DNA from 2 places in the Mesorhizobium sp. WSM4822 genome. Region 2 is predicted to be linked to the other one. Evidence: predicted binding sites of a transcription regulator. Region 2 holds the regulator's gene; the other holds the start of a gene.
The links. Region 2 encodes LexA, which represses DNA repair genes until DNA is damaged. Its sites were predicted from a motif close to TGTTCNNNNTGTGTTCNG; they were not measured.
Positions count from the first base shown of each region.

Region 1: a site for LexA is predicted at 2,409-2,426, ahead of recA (recombinase RecA). Genes of this name have one in related genera too.

Region 1 covers NZ_JBVVQM010000007.1:185,413-190,011, forward strand. Annotated here, with positions in the region: gene AC0L3E_RS17825 (TfoX/Sxy family protein) at 1-78, shown strand, start outside; gene AC0L3E_RS17830 (pseudouridine-5'-phosphate glycosidase) at 266-1,183, opposite strand; gene AC0L3E_RS17835 (carbohydrate kinase family protein) at 1,259-2,203, opposite strand; gene recA (recombinase RecA) at 2,484-3,584, shown strand; gene alaS (alanine--tRNA ligase) at 3,881-4,599, shown strand, end outside.
Region 2 covers NZ_JBVVQM010000015.1:14,553-19,151, reverse strand. Annotated here, with positions in the region: gene kynU (kynureninase) at 1-967, shown strand, start outside; gene lexA (transcriptional repressor LexA) at 1,376-2,116, shown strand; gene AC0L3E_RS28445 (ComEC/Rec2 family competence protein) at 2,110-4,572, opposite strand.

The DNA.
Region 1 (4,599 bases), on a different contig from region 2:
AGCGCTTTCGATGATCCCGACGAGATGACGATCTGGGCACGCCGGGCCTATGAGGCGGGGCGACGGGCGGGGAAGTAGATTCACGCAAGCGCGAGGCCACCCCCTCATCCGTCCGCTTCGCGGCCACCTTCTCCCCGAGGGGAGAAGAGGTCGACGTCGGCGCTGCAAGCTCCTCTCCCCTCGGGGAGAGGTCGGATTGCCCCGAACTGTTCTTTGCAATTCGGTCTTGGGAATCCGGGTGAGGGGGAACCTTCGCTGCGTGACCCTAAAGCGCCTTCGCAATCCTCGCCGCCAGCCGCGCATTATTCTCGACCAGCGCGATGTTCGTCTTCAGGCTCCTGCCGCCAGTCAGTTCGAGAATCTTTCCCAGCAGGAACGGCGTCACCGCCTTGCCGGTCACGTTGAGCGCCTCGGCGGCCTTCTGCGCGGCCTCGATATAGCCGGCCATCTCCTCAGCCGGGATTTCGTGGTTTTCCGGCACCGGATTGGCAATCAGCATGCCACCGGCGAGCCCCAGCGCTGCCCTCGTCTGGTAGAAATGCGCGATCTCTTCCGGCTCGTGCAAGGTCAGCGGCGCGCGGAACGGCGAATGCCTGGACCAGAAGGCCGGCATCGTCTCGCAGCCAAGGCCGACCACCGGCACGCCGCGCGTCTCCAGCACTTCCAGCGTCTTTTCGATGTCGAGAATGGCCTTGGCGCCGGCCGAGACGACGATGACCGGCGTGCGCGCCAGCTCGTCGAGATCGGCGGAAATGTCAAAACTCTTTTCGGCGCCCTTGTGCACGCCGCCGATGCCGCCGGTGGCGAACACTTTTATGCCGACCATATGCGCCGCGATCATCGTGGCGGCGACCGTGGTGCCACCGGTGCGCCCTTGCGCCACGGCAAAACCGAGATCGGCGCGCGACAGCTTCATGGCGTCGCCCGTCATCGCCAGCGATTCGCGCTCGCCGTCCGAAAGCCCGATCTTGATGCGGCCGCCAACCACGGCGATCGTCGCCGGCACGGCGCCGCCATCGGTGATGATCTTTTCGACGTCGGCCGCCATGGCGCCATTGTCGGGGTAGGGCATGCCATGGGTGATGATGGTGCTTTCCAGCGCCACCACCGGCCGGCCGGCAGCCAGAGCCTGCGCCACCGGCGCGTGGATGTCGATGAAGGGGCGGGCGGTCTCAGGGGTCATCAGGGTCTCCAATCCGGAATGCGGCGCGTCCGTGGGGACACCAGGCAACATCGCGGCACTATGAATTCGCCGGTCTCATGCCACTTCCCTGGCATCCGGCACAAGAGCCAGCGCTTCCGCGAAGCTTGAGGCGGTGAACTCGGGAACGGCGTTGGCGCTTTCGATGGCAAGCGTCGCCCCGGCGATGCCTTCGCGCAGGGCCACCCGCAGCGGCAGTCCGCGCAGCAAGGCAGCGACCGTTGCGCCCGCCAGCGCATCACCGGCCCCGGTGACGTCAGTGACCTTTCGGGGATTGGGCGGCATGATCGAAAAGGCGCCTGTTTCATCGAACCCCAGCACGGGCGCCTCGCCCGCCGTCACCACGCCACTGACGAGGCCGCTGCATCGCAACCCGTCGACGACCTCGCGCTGCCTGGCATTCGCGGCGACGCCGGCCAGCACCATGGCCTCGCGCCGGTTCATGAAGACCAGCGAGAGCTTCTTCAGCACCGGTATCAGCCGCACCACCTTGGCCGGCGAGATGGCAATGGCGAAAACCGGCTTGCCCGCGGCGAGCGCGACCAGCCGTTCCAGCGCCGAAGAGGGCAGATTGGCGTCGCACAGGATCGCGTCGGCGGCGGCGATCACCTCCCGCACCTTGGAGCGCCTGATCTGCTTGGGAAACGCCAAATCATAGAGCGCCATGTCGGCAAAGCCGACGATCAGCTCGCCTTCGATGTCGATCAGCGCGGTGTAGCTCGGCGTCGTGCGGTCGAGGAAGACCGCCGACAGGTCGGTAATGCCTGTCTCGGCGATGGCTCGCGAAACGGTATCGGCAGCGGCATCGCCGCCGCGAACCGACATCAGCGACGCGGAGACGCCGCGCCGCACGGCGCTGCGCAAAGCATTAAAGACGCCGCCGCCGACATCCTCGCGCATTGTGCCCGGATTGGAGGCGGCAGGCACGTAAGCGCCGGACACCTGGCCGCGTCGGTCGATATGGGCGCCGCCTATGGCCAGTATTTTCGCGGATTTCAGCATGCCGGCGATATGACCTTTGTTATTCCAGCCGCACAAGCGCTAGGCTGTGCGACGGAGCTTCGCATGCGAGGCGGCGATTCGGCAGGTCGAAACAACCGAGCCGTCTGGCCCAACGTGCGGTGCATTCCTGATCGAATCCCTGGACAAAAAAAGAACAAATCCGGATATTGCTTGTTTTTCAGTTATTTGACCCCTCTTGCCAAATGAGAACAAAAAAGGTACAAATAGGCAGGGATTACGGATTGTCCGGCCTTCATTGACGACCAAGGGGTGATGTATCATGGCTCAGAATTCTTTGCGGCTGGTAGAGGACAAGGCAGTGGACAAATCAAAGGCTCTGGATGCGGCGCTGTCGCAGATCGAGCGGGCTTTCGGCAAGGGCTCGATCATGCGGCTCGGCGCCAACGATCAGGTCGTCGAGATTGAAACGGTGCCGACCGGCTCGCTTGGCCTCGACATCGCGCTTGGCGTCGGTGGCCTGCCGCGCGGCCGCATCATCGAGATCTACGGGCCGGAAAGCTCGGGCAAGACGACGCTTGCCCTGCACACCGTTGCCGAAGCCCAGAAGAAGGGCGGCATCTGCGCTTTCGTCGATGCCGAGCACGCGCTTGACCCGGTCTATGCCCGCAAGCTTGGCGTCGATCTCGAAAACCTTCTGATCTCGCAGCCTGACACTGGGGAGCAGGCGCTGGAAATCTGCGACACGCTGGTGCGCTCCGGCGCCATCGACGTGCTGGTGGTCGATTCGGTCGCGGCGCTGACGCCACGCGCCGAAATTGAAGGCGAGATGGGCGATTCGCTGCCCGGCCTGCAGGCCCGCCTTATGAGCCAGGCGCTACGCAAGCTGACCGCGTCGATTTCGCGCTCCAACACCATGGTCATCTTCATCAACCAGATCCGCATGAAGATCGGCGTCATGTTCGGCTCGCCTGAAACCACCACCGGCGGCAATGCGCTGAAATTCTACGCTTCGGTGCGCCTCGACATCCGCCGCATCGGCTCGATCAAGGACCGCGACGAGGTTGTCGGCAACCAGACCCGCGTCAAGGTGGTCAAGAACAAGCTGGCGCCGCCCTTCAAGGTGGTCGAATTCGACATCATGTTTGGTGAGGGCGTCTCCAAAACCGGCGAACTGGTCGATCTCGGGGTCAAGGCTGGTATTGTCGAGAAGTCTGGCGCCTGGTTTTCCTATAACTCGCAGCGTCTCGGCCAGGGCCGCGAAAATGCCAAGCTGTTCCTGCGTGACAATCCCGACACGGCACGCGAGATCGAGTTGTCGATCAGGCAGAATGCCGGGCTGATCGCCGAGAAATTCCTCGAGAATGGCGGCCCTGAGCGCGGCGATGATGACGGTTTCGAGGAAGAATCCGGAGCGATGTAACAGCTTCGTGCGCGATGCCGGCCGGAGTTCGGCCATAATCGCGTTCTATTATCTCAGGCTTATGTAATCGAGTTCCGTGTTATTGCGTTTCGAAACCGCCGGCCCAGTGCCGGCGGTTTTGCGTTTTGGCGGCGGAACCAGGCCGGGTCGAACGGCCGGCAAAGGCCGTGGATTGGACCAATTCCGTGTTTCTGGACAGGGTGAAGCGCGGCGGCTAAAAGGCCAAGTCCTAATCTTCTAGAACGCAGAGCCCATTTCCGCCGGTTTGCCGGCGGCTCTTCCGAAAAGGCAGCATCATGAGTGGCGTGAACGAAATCCGGTCGACATTTCTCGACTACTTCCGCAAGGAGGGTCACGAGATCGTCGCATCGAGCCCGCTGGTGCCGCGCAACGACCCGACGCTGATGTTCACCAACGCCGGCATGGTGCAGTTCAAGAACGTCTTCACCGGTCTGGAGAAGCGGCCCTACTCGCGCGCCTCGACCGCCCAGAAGAGCGTTCGCGCCGGCGGCAAGCACAACGATCTCGACAATGTCGGCTACACCGCGCGCCATCTGACCTTCTTCGAGATGCTCGGTAATTTCTCCTTCGGCGACTATTTCAAGGAGCGCGCCATCGAGCTTGCCTGGAACCTGATCACCAGGGAGTTCGGGCTGAACAAGGACAAGCTGCTGGTCACCGTCTATCACACGGACGACGAGGCGGCCGGCTTCTGGAAGAAGATCGCCGGTTTTTCCGACGACCGCATCATTCGCATCGCGACCTCGGACAATTTCTGGGCGATGGGCGACACCGGACCGTGCGGGCCGTGCTCTGAAATCTTCATCGACCGCGGCGAACACATCTGGGGCGGCCCTCCCGGCAGCCCGGAGGAAGATGGCGACCGTTTCCTGGAATTCTGGAACCTGGTGTTCATGCAATATGAACAGGTGACGAAGGAGGAGCGCATCGACCTGCCGCGTCCGTCGATCGACACCGGCATGGGCCTGGAGCGCATGGCATCCATCCTGCAAGG
Region 2 (4,599 bases):
CGTCGTCTGCGACACGACCTCGACCAACATCTACAAGGTGCTGCATGCGGCGCTGAAGATGCGGCCGGGCCGGTCGGTCATTGTCGCCGAGGGTGACAGTTTCCCCACCGACCTGTACATCGCCGAAGGGGTGGCCTCGACACGGGACGGCGTCCTGCTGCGCCTCGCGGGCGTCGACGCGCCCACCATCGAAGAGCTGATCGACGAAAACGTCGCGGTGGTGCTGGTCAACCACGTCAACTACAAATCGGGTGAACTGCGCGACATGGCGGCGCTGACGCGCAAGGCTCATGCGGCCGGAGCGCTGATCGTCTGGGATCTATGCCACACCGCCGGCCCCCTGCCCGTCGAGCTCGATCACGCAAATGCCGATTTCGCCATCGGCTGCACTTACAAGTACCTCAACGGCGGTCCGGGCGCACCGGCCTTCATCTATGCCGCGCAGCGCCATCACGGCGATATCAGCCAGCCGCTCAGCGGCTGGTGGGGCCATGCGCGGCCCTTTGCCTTCGAACGGGGATATGTTGCCGGCACCGGTATCCGCCGCTTTCTGTGCGGCACCCAGCCGGTCCTGTCGATGCGGGCGCTCAAAGGCGCGCTTGCCATCTGGAACGACGTCGACATGGCGGCATTGCGAAAAAAGAGCGTCGCGCTGACGGAACTGTTCATCCAGCTCGTCGAAGCAAAGTGCGGCGCCTATGGCCTCACGCTGGAGACCACCCGCGACGCGACCAGGCGCGGCAGCCAGGTGTCGTTCCTTCACGATCACGGCTATCAAATCATGCGGGCGCTGATCGAGCGCGGCGTCATCGGTGATTTTCGCGCGCCATCGACCATCCGTTTCGGCTTCACGCCCCTCTATATCGGCTACAAGGATGTGTGGCTGGCGGTTCAAGTGCTAGAAGACATTCTGCGCACGGGCGCATGGAAGGACCAGCGTTTCGCCGTCAAGGAAGCCGTTACCTGACGCAACGATCTCCGCGATTTGCCGTCGCCGCCCTCACTGCCCGGCGGATGACGGAAGGCTGAATTCCAGCCACAAATGCCAACAGACGTTGGCGTTTTGGCTCCGTTTCGTTCACGGCAAACGAACGTCCCAAAGATTGATATCGTCCTTGTGGAGGTCGGCCGGCAGATGATGCCAAGCCTCGGGTTGAGGATGAGCCACAGGTCATTAACCATAATGGTTTCAATGTGAGCAGGCGCATCGCCGTGGTTGGCGCCTGTCGATTGCGACCCGCTGGCAAGCCCAAATAATTTCAGCAGCCTTAACAAATTCATTAAACTTTAAACGGTTGCAGAACACAACTGGAACAGATAGTGTTTGTTCTGGGTTTGTTTTTCGATTCTGGTTTCAGGTAATCTGGGGGCCGCCATGCTGACACGCAAGCAACATGAACTGCTGATGTTCATCCATGAACGCCTGAAGGAGAGCGGCATTCCGCCATCCTTCGACGAGATGAAGGAGGCGCTCGACCTTGCCTCCAAATCCGGGATTCATCGGCTGATCACCGCACTTGAGGAGCGCGGCTTTATTCGCCGGTTGCCCAACCGGGCACGCGCGCTGGAAGTGCTGCGATTGCCGGACTCGATCGCGCCCGGCCTCAACGCGGCAAAGAAGTTTTCGCCAAGCGTCATCCAGGGCAGTCTCGGTCAGGGTGGTGCTCTTGGCCGGCAGATCAAGCCGGCGCCTTCGCGGATGCCCTCGCCCGGCAATGATGACGATGCGGTCTCCGCCGTGTCGATACCGGTGATGGGCCGTATCGCCGCCGGTGTGCCGATCGATGCCATCCAGCATCAGACGCATTCGATCTCGGTGCCGCCGGACATGATCATGGGCGGCGCCCACTATGCGCTGGAGGTTAAGGGCGACTCGATGATCGAGGCCGGTATCTTCGACGGCGACACCGTCATCATCCGCAATGCCGACACGGCGAACCCCGGCGAGATCATCGTGGCGCTGGTCGATGAAGAGGAAGCGACGCTGAAGCGGTTCCGCCGCAAGGGCGCTTCGATCGCTCTCGAAGCCGCCAATCCGGCCTATGAAACCCGTATTTTCGGCCCAGACAGGGTCAAGGTGCAAGGCAAGCTCGTCGGCCTCATCCGCCGCTACTGAGGCGGCTGCGGGTTGGCCGCTGGCTTCTCGGGTTTCTTGAAGGGTGCCAGCCCCCTCGCCTCACGAGAGTATTTGCGTTGCGTGTGCCAGGGCCGATATGGGCTGTTCACCGCGAAGCTGATTGTCGCCGGCGTGGTCGCCGATTGGCGATCGAAGAAGACCGCGGCACTGCCTTTGCGAGCCAGTTGCCGCTTGGTGATGACGAGAACCAGCGGATTGTGACAGGCGTCATAGGCGGTGGCGTCATTGATGACGATCAGCTCGGCGAAGCCGCAGGCTTTCCAGGTGTCCTTGCGGTCCTCGACATAGGCAATGATCGCACCGGACATATGCCTGGCCACGCAAACGCCTGAGGAGCAATAGAACGGCGATCCCGGCGGTAGCTCAACGGCGTCCGCGACGTCGAATTGCCCATCGCTCTTGTCGAACACCTCTGGCACGACGATGGTTTCTGATGTCAGGGCGCGTTTCCAGTTGTCGACGGTGAATTCGTTCGGCCGTTCCCGGCTGACGGCAAGCTCGCCGCCACCGATCGGCAACGCCACCAGCCGGGCGTCTTCCGAGATCAGCACATCCGGCGTGCGCGTATCCGAGACGGTCAGCAAGCCTGCCAGCGCGAATGGCAGAGCAGCGAGCCGCAGCCAAGTTGTCGCCATCGTCGCGATGACCAGGGCAATTGTCACCAGCAGGACAGATTGCTGCGAAATCAGCCCAACCCCATCGACAGGCGAACGTTCGGAGATCCAACCCGATATGGCGATCATCACCGTCAGACCCTTGCCCATCAGGTAGAGGGCCGGCCAATCCAATCCGAAAGGCATCAGCAGCGCGCTTGCGACAGCCAGGAACATGACCACGGTGACGATCGGCATAACCGCCAGATTGGCGAACAGGCTGAGCGGCGACACACGCTGAAAATGCCAGATGGCAAACAGCGTCGTGGCGCTGCCGGCGATGATGGAGGTCATGGCAAGGCCGGTTGCCGCGAGCACGAACTTTCGCGTCAGGAAACCGGGCATGGATCGCTTTGGGGGCGGCGGTCTTGCTTTTCCCGCGCGGTGATCGGCCCAGCCGGCATAGGCGCCGACCAGAGCCGCGGTCGCGGCGAACGACATCTGAAAACTCGGGCCGACCACCTCATGCGGCGACACCACGATGACGGCGATCGCCGAGATCGCCAGATTGCGCATGGTGAGTGCTGCTCGATCGAACAGCACGGCAATCAGCATCACCGCCAGCATGATGAAGCTGCGCTCGGCGGCAACGACGACTCCAGAGATGATGAGATAGGCCGCGATCGAGAACAGTGCGGCGAAGGCGGCATACTTCTTGACCGGGCGACGCGCGGAAAAGTCGGGAAACAAGGCGAAGGCGCCGCGCAGCAAGCCCATGATGGTGCCTGCGACCAGCGCCATGTGCAGTCCCGAAATCGAGATGATGTGGTAGATGCCGGTACGTCGCATCGCCTCATTGATGTCATCGGGAATGCCGGCGCGCACGCCGACGATCAGCGCCGCGGCGATCTCGCCTTCGGCGCCGCCGACGCTCGCCCTGATATGGTCGGCGATGGCCTCGCGGGCATTTTCCACGCTAGAGGAAATTCGGGCCGGCAGCGGCATGTCGCCATCATCGCTGACGACAAGCTTGGGGTTGCCGAGAAAGAACCCGCTGCCGCCGATGCCGGCAAAATAGCTGTCGAAGGAGAAATCATAGCTGTCCGGCCGCACCGGCCCGGTCGGCGGCAAAAGCTTGGCATATCCAGTGATGAGGGAGCCTGCGGTCACGTCAGCCGGGATCTTGCGTGCCGAAAGCCGCACCCGTTCCGGCGCATAGCGCAGTTTCGGTCTTGCGGTCGATGTCACGTCGATGGTCAGCCGGATGCGGCCAGTTTCCATCCGGTCGAGCGAGACGACGCGGCCGGTCACCTGCGTCGAGATTTCCGAGCCCAACATTTGTGTGCCCGCACGCCACGTCTCGACCTTGGCAGCAAGCAGTCCTAGGGCGCACAAAAGCGCCGCCATGAAACACAGATGGGTCTTTGGCCATGAGCGCGAGACCAGCGCACAGATCCCCGTCAAGATGACAACCGCGACAGGTCTCGCAAAGTCGGGTTCAGCCGTCAGCGAAAAATAGCCGATCGCTCCGATCGCCAGGCAGACCGGCACCAGCAGGAAGGCCACGCCCCGGTCGAGTTCCAGGCTCGCCGCCGTGTTCACGCTGTGGCGCAGGCGAGGCAGTGATGTCAGGCTGATTTGCCGGCGCACGCGAACGATCCTGCCGGTTTCGGCAACAGGAACAGAGGCGGCGACATCCGCTTGCAAGGGCGCCTTGCCGGGATCCGGCACAAGGGGCGATGGCGGCGGTAATGGGGCTGGCCGAGGCGCAAACAGGGACCGTTCGCTGACGCCGATGGCAGCGTCCTCGCCCTGATCCGAGCCCCAGCCTCGTCCAGCCATCGGGTCTGCCCCTTGCGCCCTCGACAC